DNA from 3 places in the Streptomyces sp. M-16 genome. Region 1 is predicted to be linked to each of the others. Evidence: riboswitches for the same ligand, from Rfam matches in the RefSeq annotation. Region 1 holds a riboswitch; each other region holds the start of a gene.

Region 1 (5,316 bases):
GACTCCCTCGCGGCCGGGGAGCGCGCCCTCCTGGAGACCGGCGTCGAGGAACTGCTGCGCTACGACGGGCCGGTGGAGCTGGCCACCTGGCGCTTCGCGACCGAGCCGCTGACCCTCGGCGGGCAGGACGTCGCCGTGGGGGACCCCGTCCTGGTGGTCCTCGCGGCGGCCGACCGCGACCCCGCCCGGTTCGCCGACCCGGACACCCTCGACCTCTCCCGGAGTGACAATCAGCACCTCGGGTACGGCCACGGGATCCACTACTGCCTCGGCGCCCCGCTCGCCCGTCTCGAAGGCCAGACGGCGCTCGCGACTTTGCTGACGCGTCTGCCGGATCTGGAACTTGCCGTTCCCCCCACGGACCTGCGCTGGCGCGGCGGGCTCATCATGCGGGGCCTTCGCACCCTCCCCGTCCGCTTCACACCTTGAAACACCGGGGTCCGGCAACCCGGCGGCGGGAACCGATCGGCTGACCGGAAGTCAGCCCCGGCCCGAACTTGTGACATCCGTTCGAAGGCGGCTAGGTTCTGCCGTTACCCCGCCGTTATGCGAAAGGTGCAGCCACATGCTTCCCGGGAACGGCCGCCACAGACGCCCCCGCCAGGTACCAGCCCTGGTCGTCACCGCCGGAGTCACCGGCTCCGCGTTGGCCCTGCCGCTGCTCGCCGCCACGAACGCGAGCGCAGCCGACACCGCCACGTGGGACAAGGTCGCCGACTGCGAAAGCGGCGGCACCTGGAGCGCCAACTCCGGCAGCGGGGCCTACGGCGGCCTCCAGTTCAGCCTGGAGCAGTGGAAGAACGCGGGCGGACTCGCCTACGCGGAGCGCCCCGACCTCGCCAGCCGCTCCCAGCAGATCGCGGTCGCCGAGACCGTGCTGGCCTCCCAGGGCCCCCAGGCGTGGCCGCTGTGCTCCGCCTCGGCCGGACTGACCCAGCAGGGGCCGGCGCCGCAGGTGGACCCCGGCAACCGCCGCGGGCCCGTCGCCCCCACCCCGACCCGGCCGGACAACACCGTGCCCGACAAGAGTTCGAGCGGGCGCGCCACGGACTTCGGGGCCCCGACCCCGCAGCCGGGGACGCCGGGCGCCTCCCCCTCCACGAGCCCGAGCGGGCTGCCGGACTACCCGCTGGGCCCGAACACCGGACTGCCCGTCATGCCGGACCCGGACCCGACCGCGCCGACCACCGCGCCCCCGGTCACCCCCACCACCCCGGTGGACCCGACCGCCCCGGTCTCCCCGACGGCCCCGGTCAGCCCGACCGCCCCGGTGGACCCGACGGCCTCCCCGGCCTCCCCGGCCCCGACGACCCCCGGCGCCAACCCCGTCTCTCCGGCCGCGGAGAAGGGCGAGGGCGCGGGCAAGCACCGCGGCCCGGCGGCCGTCGAGGTGGCGGGCGCGCCCGGCACGGCGTCGGGCACCCCGGACCCCACGTACACGGTGAAGCCGGGCGACAGCCTCACCGACATCGCGAACGCCAAGGGCCTCAAGGGGGGCTGGACCGCCCTCTACCAGGCCAACGAGCAGGTCATCGGCGGGGACGCGGACCTCATCAAGCCGGGCCAGAACCTGGATCTAACCAAGAAATAGGGGCAGTTCGGGCACCCAGAAAGACTTGAATGTCCGTTATCGGTAAATGAGACATGCGTCTCTTCCGGTCAACTGGCGTGTCTCGTTCCGGAACTTCCGCAAACCCCGCCCTCACCTGCGAAAACGCCCATTTGAGGAATGCAAGTAGGCCGGTTTCTCCCTGATGTCGCGCGTTGAACATCGGGGAGAGACCTGTCTACCTTCTGAATCGCTCGCCACCGCGGGCTCCTTCGACCGCATCGCCGAATCCTGCCGGCGGACGGAGGGAACAGTCGTCGCGTCAAGCGCCGAAGGCAGGAGCGGGGGAACCAAGGTAGGCGCCGGGAAAGGCCGTTGAGAGACGGTCACGAACGGCTAGGGGTTAAGCCACGTGCTCGACACGTGACCGGGCAACTCATCCGCCCGAACCCGACAGCTCACCTCGAAGGCGTCGGTGAGGAGAACTCCATGCTGCTTTCCGGCAAGGGCAAGCACCGTCGCGGCTCCAAGGCCGTCCGCATCGTCACGCTCGCCGGTGTCGCCGGTGTCGCCGTCGCCGCCCCGCTGATGGCCGCGGGCTCCGCGAGCGCCGCCACCGTCAGCGAGTGGGACAAGGTCGCCTCCTGCGAGTCCGGCGGCAACTGGTCCATCAACACGGGCAACGGCTACTACGGCGGCCTGCAGTTCTCGTCCTCCACCTGGGCCGCGTACGGCGGCAAGGCGTACGCCGCGCAGGCCAACCAGGCCTCCAAGAGCCAGCAGATAGCCATCGCCGAGAAGGTCCTCAAGGGTCAGGGCAAGGGCGCCTGGCCGTCCTGCGGCGTCGGCCTGTCCAACTCCGCGTACAACGGCGGCGGCTCGACCACCACCCCGTCGAAGCCGAAGCCGGACACCAAGCCGGCCCCGGCCAAGCCCGCCCCGGCGAAGCCCTCCACCCCGAAGGCCGACACCGAGACCAAGGCCGGCGGCTCCGGTTCCGGCAACTGGACCCCGTCCAAGCCCGCCCCGGCCAAGCCGTCCGCCCCGAAGACCGAGGCCCCGTCGACCGGCACCGTGAAGACCGGCAACGGCTCGTACGAGGTCAAGGAGGGCGACACCCTCGGGACCATCGCCCAGGCCAACGGCGTCAAGGGCGGCTGGGAGAAGCTCTTCGAGCTCAACAAGGACATCGTCGACGACGCCGACATGATCTTCCCGGGGCAGAAGCTGAAGCTCAGCTGAACTCCCTCGTAACACCGCATCACCGGGCCCGGCCCGTAGTGCTTCCCGCCGCCCGGCGCGTGTCCCACGCGCCGGGCGGCGGTGTGTTGTGCGCCGCCGCCGGGCTGCGGCGGATACCGCCGAGGGCGAACAGGTGAGGGTCTTATGTCAGGGAAGAGGGGTATTCGGGCCCTTTTTCGTCCCAGGACCCGGGCGGCGACAGGCCCAGTGCCCGGAGCCGGTTAGGCTCTAGTCGGCAAGGCCGTCCCACGGCCGTCCGCCACCGCACACCCAGCGTCACATCCCAGAAGGAGATGCTCGTGCCGTCCATCGACGTCGTCGTAGCCCGGGAAATCCTGGACTCCCGAGGCAACCCCACGGTCGAGGTCGAGGTGGGCCTCGACGACGGCAGCACCGGCCGTGCTGCCGTTCCGTCCGGCGCCTCCACCGGAGCGTTCGAGGCCATCGAGCTCCGTGACGGTGACCCCAACCGTTACATGGGCAAGGGTGTCGAGAAGGCCGTCCTCGCCGTCATCGAGCAGATCGGCCCGGAGCTCGTCGGCTACGACGCCACCGAGCAGCGCCTGATCGACCAGGCCATGTTCGACCTGGACGCCACCGACAACAAGGGCTCCCTCGGCGCCAACGCCATCCTCGGCGTGTCCCTCGCCGTCGCGCACGCCGCGTCCGAGGCCTCGGACCTGCCGCTCTTCCGCTACCTCGGCGGCCCGAACGCGCACCTGCTGCCCGTTCCGATGATGAACATCCTCAACGGTGGGTCGCACGCAGACTCCAACGTCGACATCCAGGAGTTCATGATCGCCCCGATCGGCGCGGAGTCCTTCTCCGAGGCGCTGCGCTGGGGTGCCGAGGTCTACCACACCCTCAAGAAGGTCCTGCACACCAAGGGTCTGTCCACCGGCCTGGGCGACGAGGGCGGCTTCGCCCCGAACCTGGAGTCCAACCGCGCCGCGCTCGACCTCATCATCGAGGCCATCAAGCAGGCCGGCTACACCCCGGGCAAGGACATCGCGCTCGCGCTCGACGTCGCCGCGTCCGAGTTCTACAAGGACGGCAAGTACGAGTTCGAGGGTCAGTCCCGCTCGGCCGCCGAGATGACCGACTACTACGCCGAGCTCGTCGAGGCGTACCCGCTGGTCTCCATCGAGGACCCGCTGTTCGAGGACGACTGGGCCGGCTGGAAGACCATCACCGACCGCCTGGGCGCCAAGGTCCAGATCGTCGGCGACGACCTCTTCGTCACCAACCCGGAGCGCCTGGCCCGCGGCATCGAGGAGGGCTCCGCGAACGCCCTGCTCGTGAAGGTGAACCAGATCGGTTCGCTGACCGAGACCCTCGACGCCGTCGAGATGGCCCAGCGCAACGGCTTCAAGTGCATGATGTCGCACCGCTCCGGCGAGACCGAGGACGTCACCATCGCCGACCTCGCCGTCGCCGTGAACTGCGGTCAGATCAAGACCGGCGCCCCGGCCCGCTCGGACCGCGTCGCCAAGTACAACCAGCTGCTGCGCATCGAGGAGATCCTCGACGACGCCGCGGTGTACGCGGGCCGCTCGGCGTTCCCGCGCTTCAAGGGCTAATCACCGCCTCTCGGCGCTGGCCTCCGTACGTCCCCGCACTCGGTCCCGTACCGTGTGCGGGGACGTATTGCGTAGTACGCACCAGGGGAGGCGGGACCATGGCCGGGAACCGGGATCGGTTCTCCACCTTCTCGACGGCGACCAGGCTCAAGGAGCTCGGCGAGCGCACCGCGGCCCACGTCTACCGCTCGCAGTCCCGCCGGCACATCCGGCGCAGCCGGCTCACGGGCCGGGCGGCCCTGCTGGTGCTCGTCCTCTGTACCCTGGTCGTCGCCCTCGCGTATCCGATGCGCCAATACGTCTCCCAGCGCTCGGAGATCGCGGACCAGCAGCGGGCCGCCGACGACGCGCGCAAGCGCCTCGACCAGCTCCGGGACGAGAAGGCCCGCTGGCAGGACCCCGCCTACGCGGAGCAGCAGGCGCGCAGGCACCTGCACTTCCTGCGCCCGGGGGAGGTCGGCTACATCATGACCGACCCCGGCTCCGGAGCCGCGGAACACCGCCGCGGCGGGCAGTCGGGATCCGACCGCCCCTGGTACTCCAACGTCTGGGACGGCGTCGACAAGGCCGACCGCCCCGGCGACTGAGACCGGCCGCCCCGTCCCCGCACCCACCCACGAGAACGAAGAGACTCCCTCCAGGCATGCAGACGCCCCCGCCCCAGACCGACCGGACCGAGCCGACCGACGCGGACATCGACGCGTTCCAGCAGCAGCTCGGCCGCCCCCCGCGCGGGCTGCGCGCGATCGCGCACCGCTGCCCCTGCGGCCAGCCGGACGTCGTGGAGACCGCCCCGCGCCTCCCCGACGGCACCCCCTTCCCCACGCTCTACTACCTCACCTGCCCGCGCGCGGCCTCCGCGATCGGCACGCTGGAGGCCAACGGTGTGATGAAGGAGATGCAGGCCCGGCTCGCCGAGGACCCGGAGCTCGCCGCCGCCTACCA
Region 2 (5,316 bases), on a different contig from region 1:
AAGGGGCGATGCGCCACGGTGGACGGCGTGCCCGACGGGTGGGACCGCACGCGCGCGGCGAATCCGGCACACCAGGGCGAACCAGTGCAAGCTGGGGAGGGTCGAACGGCGGTGGATCCGGGTCGGAAGTCGGTCCGAGGAGTCCGGGTGTCGTGAGAGACTGGTCTAGACAACCGTAAGAACCTGAAGGGCATCACCATGGCAGAGCGCCGCGTCAACGTCGGCTGGGCCGAGGGCCTGCACGCTCGTCCCGCCTCGATCTTCGTCCGCGCGACGACCGCTTCCGGCGTCCCGGTGACCATCGCGAAGGCGGGCGGCGACCCGGTCAACGCCGCTTCCATGCTGGCGGTCCTGGGCCTGGGCGCCCAGGGCGGCGAGGAGATCGTGCTCGCTTCCGAGGCCGACGGCGCGGAGGCCGCGCTGGACCGCCTCGCGAAGCTGGTCGCCGAGGGCCTCGAGGAGCTCCCGGAGACCGTCTGACCCTTCGGGTCCGGTGCCGGTGAAGCCGCAGTCCCCCCACCCCGGGGACTGCGGCTTCACTGTTTTCCGTCCCGGTCGGCCGCACGCGTCCGATCACACGCCCGCCGCAGGAATTCGGCCGCAGGAATTCGGCCGCAGCGATTCGACGGGGCGCGGCGGAGGAATTCACGGACATCGCGACGGCCGGCGGAATTACGCACGACAGGAAAAGCGGCACGCCGAATTCGCCCGCACGCGGCATACCCTTTTGTATACGGGGCCTTTGTTAATGCCGGCCGCTCGCCGTGTGTACGGCAGGTTGCGAAGTCCTCACCCGCGGCCGGTGCGCCGCGGCCGCCCGTTCCGCGTGCAGCGCCGTGAGGGCCGCGGCCCGCTCCGCGTCCCCGCGTGCCACCGCGTCGACGATCGCCCCGTGCTCCGCCCAGGAGTCCACGGGCCGCGCCGGGGGCTCCACCACGTACATCCAGGCGATCTTGTGCCGGGTCTGGGTCAGCAGGGCGATCAGCCCGGGGCTGCCGGAGGCCTGGGCCAGGGTTTCGTGGAACCAGCCCCCCAGGGCCCGCAGGTCCTCCCCCTGCGCCTTGCGGGCCCGCTCCCGGCCCAGCCTGACCAGCCCGCGCAGCACCTTCAGGTGGGCCTCGGTGCGCCGGCGGGCGGCCCGTGAGGCCGCCAGCGGCTCCAGCAGCATCCGCAGCTCCAGGAGATCGGCGGCCTCCTGGCTGGTCGGCTCGGCCACGCAGGCGCCGGCGTGGCGCCGGGTGGTGACGAAGCCCTCGGACTCCAGGGTGCGCAGCGCCTCGCGGACGGGGACCCGGGAGACGCCGTAGCGGCGGGCGAGCACTTCCTCGGTCAGCCGGCCCCCCGGCCCGAAGAAACCGGAGACGATGTCGTCGCGGATCGCTGTGCATACCGCGTGCGCAGGAATACGCAAGGCCGGACCTCCGCTGGATTCACCGCCGGCGCCATCGCCGGATTCTTGACCATGCTGCGACTCTATTGCAGCACACGATAATTTCCGATGTCGGCCCGATATCCGAAACATTTCACTGCGGCGGGGGGACGCGAAGAAGGCCCCGGCTCGGAGAGCCGGGGCCTTCTTCGTACTGCGGAGGTGCGCGGTGTGCGCGGTGCGTGCGGGTCAGATGCCGACGCCGTGCTGGCGCAGGTACGCCAGCGGGTTGATGTCCGTGCCGTACGTGGCGCCGGTGCGGGCCTCGAAGTGCAGGTGCGGGCCGCTGGAGTTGCCCGTGGAACCCGACAGGCCGATCTGCTGGCCCGCGGTGACGCTCTCGCCGACGGAGACGTTCAGCGAGAGCAGGTGCCCGTACTGGGTGTACGTACCGTCGTTGTGCTTGATGACGATGTTGTTGCCGTACGCGCCGCCCCAGCCCGCCTCGACGATGGTGCCCGCGCCGACGGCGTGGACGGAGGTGCCCTCGTCCGCGTGGAAGTCGATGCCCGTGTGGCTGCCGGAGGACCACATGCCGCCACCCGCGCCGTACTGGGTGCTGACGTAGGAGCCGTCGACGGGAGCCACGAAGGTGTTGAGGCGCTTGCGGGCCTCCTCGCGGGCGGCGCGCTCGGCGGCCTCGCGCTCGGACTTCTCCTTGGCCTCGGCGGCCCGCTTGGCCTCGGAGGCGCGCTGCTTGGCCTCGGCCTCGGCCTGCGCCTGGGCGGCGACGGCCTCGGCGGCGACCTGCTGGGACTCGGCCTGGACCTCGATGTCGTCCTGGAGGCCGTCGGCGACGACGACCGCGTTCTGGCCGGTCTCCTCGACGGAGGGCGCGCTGTTGTCCGCGGCGAAGGCCGGGGCTGCGACGGCGGCGACCACACCCGTGGTGGCGAGGGCGGCTATGCCGGCGTAGCCGGCGGTCTTGCGGCTCAGACGGCTGGAACCACGGTGCTTGCCGGGAGCGGCGGTACGACTGCCAAACGCCATGAAGGGGCTGGTCCTTTCCTTCCCTCTCGCCTACCGGGTTAGCTGACGGGTTCGGAGCAGGAAGGTCTCCTACGGGCCCCTCTTGCGAGGTGGTCCGATTCACCCCAGGGACACATGTGGGTCCCCGGCTCCCCAGGCTCGCGCCTGACGGGGACTCGGCGATCGCTGCCCGGTGCCGCGAGTGCGGCGCGCACAACTGACGGACAGCAAGAGCGACGCTAGGCGGATCATCAGTCGATCGCCAAACAGACGAGCGCTTTTGTTGCGTACGCCACACCACATAACCGCAACCGCGGCTGTAAAGCGGACAAACAGGGGCCCCGACGGTGACACCGCCGGGGCCCCTGTCGCACCCCGGTGCCGGAGCGGCCCCGAAGCCCGAACACCGACGCCACGGACGTCAGTTGGTGACGACGGTGACCTCACCGATGCCGAGCGCCCGCACGGGCTCCTCGATCTGCGCGGCGTCGCCCACCAGGACCGTGACGAGCCGGTCCACCGGGAAGGCGCTCACGACCGCCGAAGTGGCCTCCGCCGTACCGGTTTCGGCCAGCCGGGCGTACAACCGCGCCTGGTAGTCGTCCGGCAGCTCCTGCTCCACCTGGTCGGCGAGGGTGCCCGCCACGGACGCCGCCGTCTCGAACTTCAAGGGGGCCACGCCCACCAGGTTCTGCACGGCCACGTCGCGTTCGGCGTCGGTCAGGCCCTCCGCGGCGAGGGTGCGCAGCACCTTCCAGAGGTCCTCCAGCGCCGGACCGGTGTTGGGGGTGTCCACCGACCCGCTGATGGCGAGCATCGAGGCGCCCTTGCCGTCGGCGGTGGAGCGCAGCACCTGGCCGAAGGCCCGCACCCCGTAGGTGTAGCCCTTCTCCTCGCGCAGCACCTTGTCCAGGCGGGAGGTGAGGGTGCCGCCGAGGCAGTACGTGCCGAGTACCTGGGGCGCCCAGACGATGTCGTGCCGGTCGGGACCGATCCGGCCGATCAGCAGCTGCGTCTGGACCGCTCCGGGCCGGTCCACGATGACCACGCGGCCGGTGTCGTCGGCCGTCACAGGCGGAACCGGCAGCGGTTCGGCGGAGTTCCCCGTCCAGGTGCCCAGGGTGTCGGCCAGCACGGCGTCCAGGTCGATGCCGGTCAGGTCGCCGACGACCACCGCGGTGGCGGTGGCGGGGCGCACGTGGGCCTCGTAGAAGGCGCGTACGGCCGCGGAGTCGATCCGCGCGACGGTCTCCTCGGTGCCCTGGCGGGGGCGGGACATGCGCAGCGTGGCCGGAAAGAGCTCCTTGGAGAGCTGCTTGGCGGCACGGCGCTGCGGGTTGGCCAGCTCGTGCGGGATCTCGTCGAGCCGGTTGCGCACGAGGCGGTCGACCTCGTTGTCGGCGAAGGCGGGCGCGCGCAGCGCCTCGGCGAGCAGGCCGAGGGCCTTGTGCAGGCGGGAGGCGGGCACCTCCAGCGAGACCCGCAGGCCGGGGTGGTCGGCGTGCGCGTCGAGCGTGGCGCCGCAGCGCTCCAGCTCGGCGGCGAACTCCTCCGCGGAGTGCTTGTCGGTTCCCTCCGACAGGGCGCGGGCCATGATGGTGGCCACCCCGTCGAGGCCCTGGGGCTCGGCGTCCAGCGGGGCGGCGAGGTTGACCTCGACCGCGACGACCTGCTGGCCCGGGCGGTGGCAGCGCAGCAGGGTCAGGCCGTTGGCGAGGGTGCCGCGCACGGGGGCCGGGAAGGCCCAGGGCTTGGCCTCGCCGGCCTGCGGGCGCGGGTGGAAGGTCATCGTGACGGCTGCGGTGTCGCTCACTGCTCCGCCCCCTCGTTCTCGTTCTCGTCGGACTCGTCGGAACCGGGCAGCGGCTCGTAGACCAGCACCGCGCGGTTGTCGGGGCGCAGCCGGGCCGCGGCCACGGCCTGCACCTCCTCGGCGGTGATGTCCAGGACCCGCTGGACGGCGGTCAGCGCCAGCTGCGGGTCGCCGAACAGCACCGCGAAGCGGCACAGTTCGTCGGCCCGGCCGGCCACCGTGCTCAGCCGGTCCAGCCACTCCCGCTCCAGCTGTGCCTGGGCACGCTCCATCTCCTCGGCCGTGGGGCCCTCCGCGGCGAACCGCGCGAGCTCCTCGTCGACGGCCGCCTCGATGGCGGGCACCTCGACGCCGCTGGAGGTCTTGACGTCCAGCCAGCCCAGTGAGGGCGCGCCGGCCAGGCGCAGCAGACCGAAACCGGCCGCCACGGCGCTCTGGTCACGGCGGACCAGGCGGTTGTGCAGGCGGGAGGACTCACCGCCGCCCAGTACGGTCAGCGCCACGTCGGCGGCGTCGCACTCGCGGGTGCCGTCGTGCGGCAGCCGGTAGGCGGCCATCAGCGCGCGGGCCGGGACCTCCTCGACGATCTCCTCGCGGAGCTGCCCGCCCATGACCTCGGGGAGCGAGCCGTCGCGCGGCGGCTGCTTGCCGTCGTGCGCCGGGATGGTGCCGAAGTACTTCTCGACCCACGCGAGCGTCACCTCGGGGTCGATGTCGCCCACCACCGACAGGACGGCGTTGTTGGGCGCGTAGTACGTACGGAAGAAGTCGCGCGCGTCCTCCAGGGACGCGGCGTCCAGGTCGGCCATCGAGCCGATCGGGGTGTGGTGGTACGGGTGGCCCTCGGGGTAGGCGAGGGCGGTCAGCTTCTCGAAGGCGGTGCCGTACGGCACGTTGTCGTAGCGCTGGCGGCGTTCGTTCTTGACGACGTCGCGCTGGTTCTCCATGGACTCGTCGTCCAGGGCGGCCAGCAGCGAACCCATGCGGTCCGCCTCCAGCCACAGGGCGAGCTCCAGCTGGTGGGCCGGCATCGTCTCGAAGTAGTTGGTGCGCTCGAAGCTGGTGGTGCCGTTCAGGGAGCCGCCGGCGCCCTGGACCAGCTCGA
Region 3 (5,316 bases), on a different contig from region 1:
TCGGAGTAGGCGCCGATCTGGATCATCGTCGCGTCGAAGGGGCCGTGCGCGGCGCCGATCTCCTTGAAGCCGGGGAAGTAGCCGGTGTCCCCGCTGTGGAAGATCCGGTGTTCCCCGCCCGTCACGACCCAGGAGGCCCAGAGGGTGAACTGCTGGTTGCGCAGCCCGCGGCCGCAGAAGTGGCGGGCCGGGGTGGCCGTGAGGGAGAGCCCTGCGACCTCGGTCGTCTCGTTCCAGTCGAGCTCGCGCAGCCGGTCCGGTGCCACGCCCCAGCGCTCCAGGTGCGCGCCGACGCCGAGCGGGACGGCGAAGACGGTGTCCGTGCCGGCCAGTGCCTTGATGGTGGGCAGGTCGAGGTGGTCGTAGTGGTCGTGGGAGATCACCACGACGTCGACCTCGCCGAGGGAGGCCAGCGGCACGGGGACCGGGTGCAGCCGCTTGGGTCCGGCGAAGGGGAAGGGGGAGCAGCGCTCGCCCCAGACCGGGTCGAAGAGCACCCTGCGCCCGTCGATCTCGGCGAGCACGCTGGAATGCCCCATCCAGGTCAGGCGCAGCCCGCTGACCGGCGGTTTCGCCAGCTCGGCGAGGGTGGTGGGGTACACCGGGACGGGGGCGCCCGGGTTGCGCCGTACCCGCTGCTCCTTGTGGAAGTAGATCTTGGCGAACTCGACCAGCGACCCGGAGGGCCTGGTCCGTGCGCCCACGGGGTTCTGGAAGACGCCGTCGGCGAAGTTCGGCGAGCGCAGGATCCGCTCCAGCCGTGCGCCGGACGGGTCCGCGCCGAAGGCTTCGGGCCGCAGGGCGCGCAGCCGGGGACGCAGGGGAAGGGAGCCGGTCAAGGCGCCTCCTGGGAAAGGTGCAGGACGTTGGGACGGTCGTACGACTACGACCATCCCAACGCGCACCGGCCCCCGAGGATTCCGCGTTCGGCCCGCGTGTCGGCCGGATCTCCCGGCCGACCTCCCCCCCCTGGCGCGGCCCCTCTCGTGCCGGTCTCCCGTGCCGGCCTCCCGGCGGGCTCTCCCGGCGGCCCTTCCCCCACGGGGCCGCCATGGCCGTCAGAGCGGCAGCAGGTCCGGGCGCTTGGCCTCGACGTGGTCGCCGGAGGACTCCCCGCGCAGCCGGCGGCCGATCCAGGGCACGAGGTGCTCGCGCGCCCACTGGATGTTGTCCCGGGTGACGTCCACCGACCCGCGCGGCGGGGTGGGCGGCCACGGCTGGTCCGGGTCGGCGGGGACCTCGTAGCCGAGGACCTGTGCGGCGCGGAGCGCGACACGGGTGTGGCCCTCGGGCGAGAGGTGCAGCCGGTCGCCGTCCCAGGCCCGGCGGTCCTGCACCGACTTCAGCGACCAGAGGTCGAGGACCGGGCAGTCGTAGCGGTCGGCGATGGCGCGGACGTGCGCGCTGTACGTCGCGACCTTGCCCCGCAGGTGCTTGAGGACGGGGACGCCCCGGGTGTCGAAGCCGGTGGTGATCATGACGAGGCCGACGGCCCCGGTGAGGTCGGCCACCGCCGCCTCGAACCGCTCCGCCACGTCGTCCGGGTCGCTGCCCGGCCGGATGATGTCGTTGCCGCCCGCGCAGAAGGTGACCAGGTCCGGGGCGAGGTCCTTGGCTCTGGGGACCTGTTCGGCCACGATCTGGTCGAGGAGCTTGCCCCGCACCGCGAGGTTCGCGTACCGGAAGTCGTGCTCGTCGCGCTGATCGGCCAACAGGACGGCGAGCCGGTCCGCCCAGCCGAGATACGAATCCCCGGGTCCCGGGTCCCCCACGCCTTCGGTGAAGCTGTCCCCGATCGCCGCGTACGAGCCGATGGTCTTGAGTGTCGTCTTCGTCGCTGCCACGGGACGACATCCTTCACCCCCGCCACCAACCTACGCCAACGTAATSARGGGTTGACGGACCGTGATCTATACCACGCGGGGGATAAGGAATAAGTACACGTGGGGCCGGGACCCCCCTCAGGTCCCGGCCCCACGCGTGTCCGTGCCGCTGCCGCGGCTCCCGTCAGACGTTCACGCCCTTGGAGCGGAGGTAGGCCAGCGGGTCGATGTCCGAGCCGTAGGACGGGCCGGTGCGGATCTCGAAGTGGAGGTGCGGGCCGGTCACGTTGCCGGTGGCGCCGGAGAGGCCGATGCGCTGTCCGGCGGTGACGCTCTGGCCCACCGAGACGGACAGCTGGGAGAGGTGGCCGTACTGGGAGTACTTGCCGTCGGCGTGGCGGATGACCACCTCGTTGCCGTACGCACCTCCCCAGCCTGCGGAAACCACGGTGCCCGCGCCGACCGCCCTGACGGTGGTGCCGGTGCTCGCGACGAAGTCGACGCCGGTGTGGTAACCGGAGGACCACATGCTGCCGCTCTGGTGGTACGGGGTGGAGGTGCCGCCGTCGACCGGGGCGACGAAACCGGAGCCGTTCGCGGGGGCCGCGGAACCGGCCGCGGCCGCGGGCGCGGAGGGCGCCGGGCTCTGGGCGGGAGCCTTGGCCGCCGGTCCGCGCGAGGTGCCGGACTCCGGTGCGGGGGTCGCGTCGGCGCCGTGGGCGGTGTTCCCGCCGGTCGCGCCGGCGGCGGACGGGGCCTCGTCGGTCGCCTGAGTCCCGCTGGAGGATTCCTCGGCCGCGGCCTCAGGAGTCTTCGGCGCGGGGGTCCCCGCGTGGCCGTCCAGGGTCAGCTTGAGGCCCGGGTGGATGAGGGAGGGGTTCGCGCCGACGGCCTCGCGGTTGTCCGCGTAGAGCCGCTCCCAGCCGCCCTGGAGGTGACGCTCGGCGGCGATCTTCGACAGGTAGTCGCCCGGCACGACGGTGTAGACGGCCGGAGCGGCGGAGGGGGCGGAGGCCGGGACGGAGGCCGGAGCGGAGAGGGGGGCCCGGAGGGCCTGGGGCACCTGCGCGGGCGTCGAGGCCGGGGTGGCGGCGTGGGCGCCGGCGGCGACCGCCAGCGGCAGCGCGAGGGCGGCGCCACCGGTGCCGGCCACGGCGAGACCGCGGGATAGGGAACGGGACTTCGGACGGCGGTGCTTACCCTTTGCGGGCATGGCGAATTCCTCTCCGGCGCCTGCGAGGTGAGCTGTCGGGTTCGGACTGGAGGTGTCCGGCCGTACTCGCGGAACACGCGTACGGCTTCACCCCGAGCCGCCCGGAAGTGATCCGGAACGGCGGCTTACCTGGTTCCCCCGCTCCTGCCGCGCGCGTCGATGGTCGGGTGCGGTTCCCGGGCGGCGGCAGGATGAGGCGGTCCACCCGGATCGATCGCGAAGGTAATCCAGTGGGAGTGCGCACAACAAGCCATGAATTCCCTGACGGAATAGCAGGCATGAAGGATCAACGGAATTCCCGTCACCCTCCGTCCATTCCCCTGCCGCAACAGCCACCCTGGCAAGGGAATTCGGATTTCGCGATCAGGCACGGACGGTCACCGTATGATCTGGCTCACGGGGCCCGGCGCGATCTCGCCTCCACGTATGGCAAGTTGGCCCCAACCAGAGCAATTCGGACACGCAGGACACGCGGAGGAGCGCACGTGACCCAGCAGATACCCCAGCCCCTGCCGAGCGGCCCGGAGCCGGAGCCCAAGCTCTCCGGAGTGCGCAATTTCCGTGACGTGGGCGGCCTGTCGACCACCGACGGGCGGAGGGTCAGGCCGGGACGACTGTTCCGAAGTGGACATCTGGCACATGCCACCGAAACCGATACGGAGTTCCTCGAATCACTCGGGCTGCACACCGTCTTCGACTTCCGCAACGGAGCCGACCAGGCCCTGGAGGGCCCGGACGTCGAGCTGGCGGGCGTGCGCAACGTGAACATCCCGCTGTCGGATCCGGCCGACGGACGGGAGTTCTGGACGATGGTCCGCGACGGGGACCTCGCCCGGCTCCGCACCGTCCTGGGCGACGGCAAGGCGGCCGCCCGGATGAGGGACTCGTACCGGACGATCATCCGCACCCGCACCGCCGAGCACAGCCGGGTGGTGCACGCGCTCGCCGAGGACAGCGTCCCGGCGCTGATGCACTGCGCCGCGGGCAAGGACCGCGCGGGACTGTCGATCGCCGTCACCCTGCTCGCCCTGGGCGTCGGGCGCGACGCGATCGTGGCCGACTACCTGGAGTCCAACACCCCGCACAACCGCTACCGCGTCCGGCGCGGCAGCGACGCGCCCGAGGCCCGCTCCCCCGAGGTCATGGAGCTGCTGGCCCCGCTCTTCGAGGCGCGCGCCGAGTACCTGCTCGCGGCGTTCGACACCATCGACGGCCAGTGGGGCGGGGTGGAGGCCTACCTCAACGAGGGACTCGGCCTCGCGCCCGCCACGCTGGACCGGCTGCGCGACCGGCTCCTCGTCGACTGAGGCCCGGCTGAGGCCCGGCGGGGCCGTAGCGGGGCCGTGGCTGGGCCGTAGCGGGGCCGTGGCGGGGTCGTGGCGGGGGGTCGCACGGCCCCCCGCCGCCCCCTCAGCGGTTGCCGACCGCCTGCTTGACCAGGGTCCTGCCGAAGTCCCACATCAGGCCGCCCCCACCGTGCGCTTCGTCCATGACCTCACGGAACGCCCCGACGAACCGGTCCACGTCCCCTTCGTCCACGATCAGCGGCGGGATGAGCTTGATGACCTCCAGGTGGTCGCCGGAGACCTGGGTCAGGATCCGGTGCCGGTTCAGCAGCGGCACCACCACCATCTGCGCGAACAGGCCCTTGCGGGCCGCCTGGAGCACGGCCCAGCGGCTGCGCAGCCCCAGGGAGGACGGCCGGCCGAACTCGATGCCGATCATCAGGCCGCGCCCCCGCACCTCGTGCAGCAGCTCGTACTCGTCCACCAGCGCCGCGAGCCGCCCGCGCAGCAGGTCGCCCATGGCGCGGGCGTTGGCCACCACCTGCTCGTCCTCCATGACCGCGAGGACCGCCAGCCCGGCCGCCATCGCCTGCGCGTTGGAGCCGAAGCTGGCGGAGTGCACCAGCACCCGGTCCATGGAGGAGTAGACCTTCTGGAAGATCCAGTCCTTGCCGAGGGTCGCCCCGACGGGGACGTAGCCGCCGGAGAGGGCCTTGGCCACGCACACCAGGTCCGGTTCCACGCCCGGCTCGTGCTGGTACGCGTAGAAATCGCCTGTCCGGCCGAGGCCGGTCTGGACCTCGTCCGCGATGAGCAGCGCCTTGTGGCGGTGCAGCAGTTCCTGTGCGGCGCGCAGGTACCCGGGCGGGGCCGCGAGCACGCCCTTGCCCTGGACCGGCTCGACGATCAGGGCGGCGACGTCCCCCCGCCGGAGCTCCGCCTCCAGGGCGTCCAGGTCCCCCATCGCGATCTTCGTGTCGGGCAGCAGCGGTGC

What was found. A riboswitch is a leader RNA that binds a small molecule or an ion and turns the genes downstream of it on or off. The one in region 1 is predicted to bind cyclic di-AMP.
Region 2: it holds a riboswitch for cyclic di-AMP, as region 1 does, so the genes downstream of both, AB4039_RS39710 (M23 family metallopeptidase) here and AB4039_RS19660 (LysM peptidoglycan-binding domain-containing protein) in region 1, are expected to answer to the same signal.
Region 3: it holds a riboswitch for cyclic di-AMP, as region 1 does, so the genes downstream of both, AB4039_RS24250 (peptidoglycan DD-metalloendopeptidase family protein) here and AB4039_RS19660 (LysM peptidoglycan-binding domain-containing protein) in region 1, are expected to answer to the same signal.

The regions. Positions count from the first base shown of each region.
Region 1 covers NZ_JBFRER010000039.1:26,650-31,965, reverse strand. The annotation lists gene AB4039_RS19670 (cytochrome P450 family protein) at 1-429, shown strand, start outside; gene AB4039_RS19665 (transglycosylase family protein) at 566-1,591, shown strand; cyclic di-AMP (ydaO/yuaA leader) riboswitch at 1,867-2,036, shown strand; gene AB4039_RS19660 (LysM peptidoglycan-binding domain-containing protein) at 2,039-2,791, shown strand; gene eno (phosphopyruvate hydratase) at 3,085-4,371, shown strand; gene AB4039_RS19650 (septum formation initiator family protein) at 4,470-4,958, shown strand; gene AB4039_RS19645 (DUF501 domain-containing protein) at 5,015-5,316, shown strand, end outside.
Region 2 covers NZ_JBFRER010000180.1:2,971-8,286, reverse strand. The annotation lists gene AB4039_RS39720 (HPr family phosphocarrier protein) at 199-480, shown strand; gene AB4039_RS39715 (GntR family transcriptional regulator) at 746-1,411, opposite strand; gene AB4039_RS39710 (M23 family metallopeptidase) at 1,619-2,419, opposite strand; cyclic di-AMP (ydaO/yuaA leader) riboswitch at 2,432-2,590, opposite strand; gene AB4039_RS39705 (M16 family metallopeptidase) at 2,820-4,187, opposite strand; gene AB4039_RS39700 (M16 family metallopeptidase) at 4,208-5,316, opposite strand, start outside.
Region 3 covers NZ_JBFRER010000056.1:4,157-9,472, reverse strand. The annotation lists gene AB4039_RS24260 (MBL fold metallo-hydrolase) at 1-839, opposite strand, end outside; gene AB4039_RS24255 (SGNH/GDSL hydrolase family protein) at 1,059-1,844, opposite strand; gene AB4039_RS24250 (peptidoglycan DD-metalloendopeptidase family protein) at 2,008-3,036, opposite strand; cyclic di-AMP (ydaO/yuaA leader) riboswitch at 3,041-3,205, opposite strand; gene AB4039_RS24245 (tyrosine-protein phosphatase) at 3,522-4,343, shown strand; gene AB4039_RS24240 (class-III pyridoxal-phosphate-dependent aminotransferase) at 4,447-5,316, opposite strand, start outside.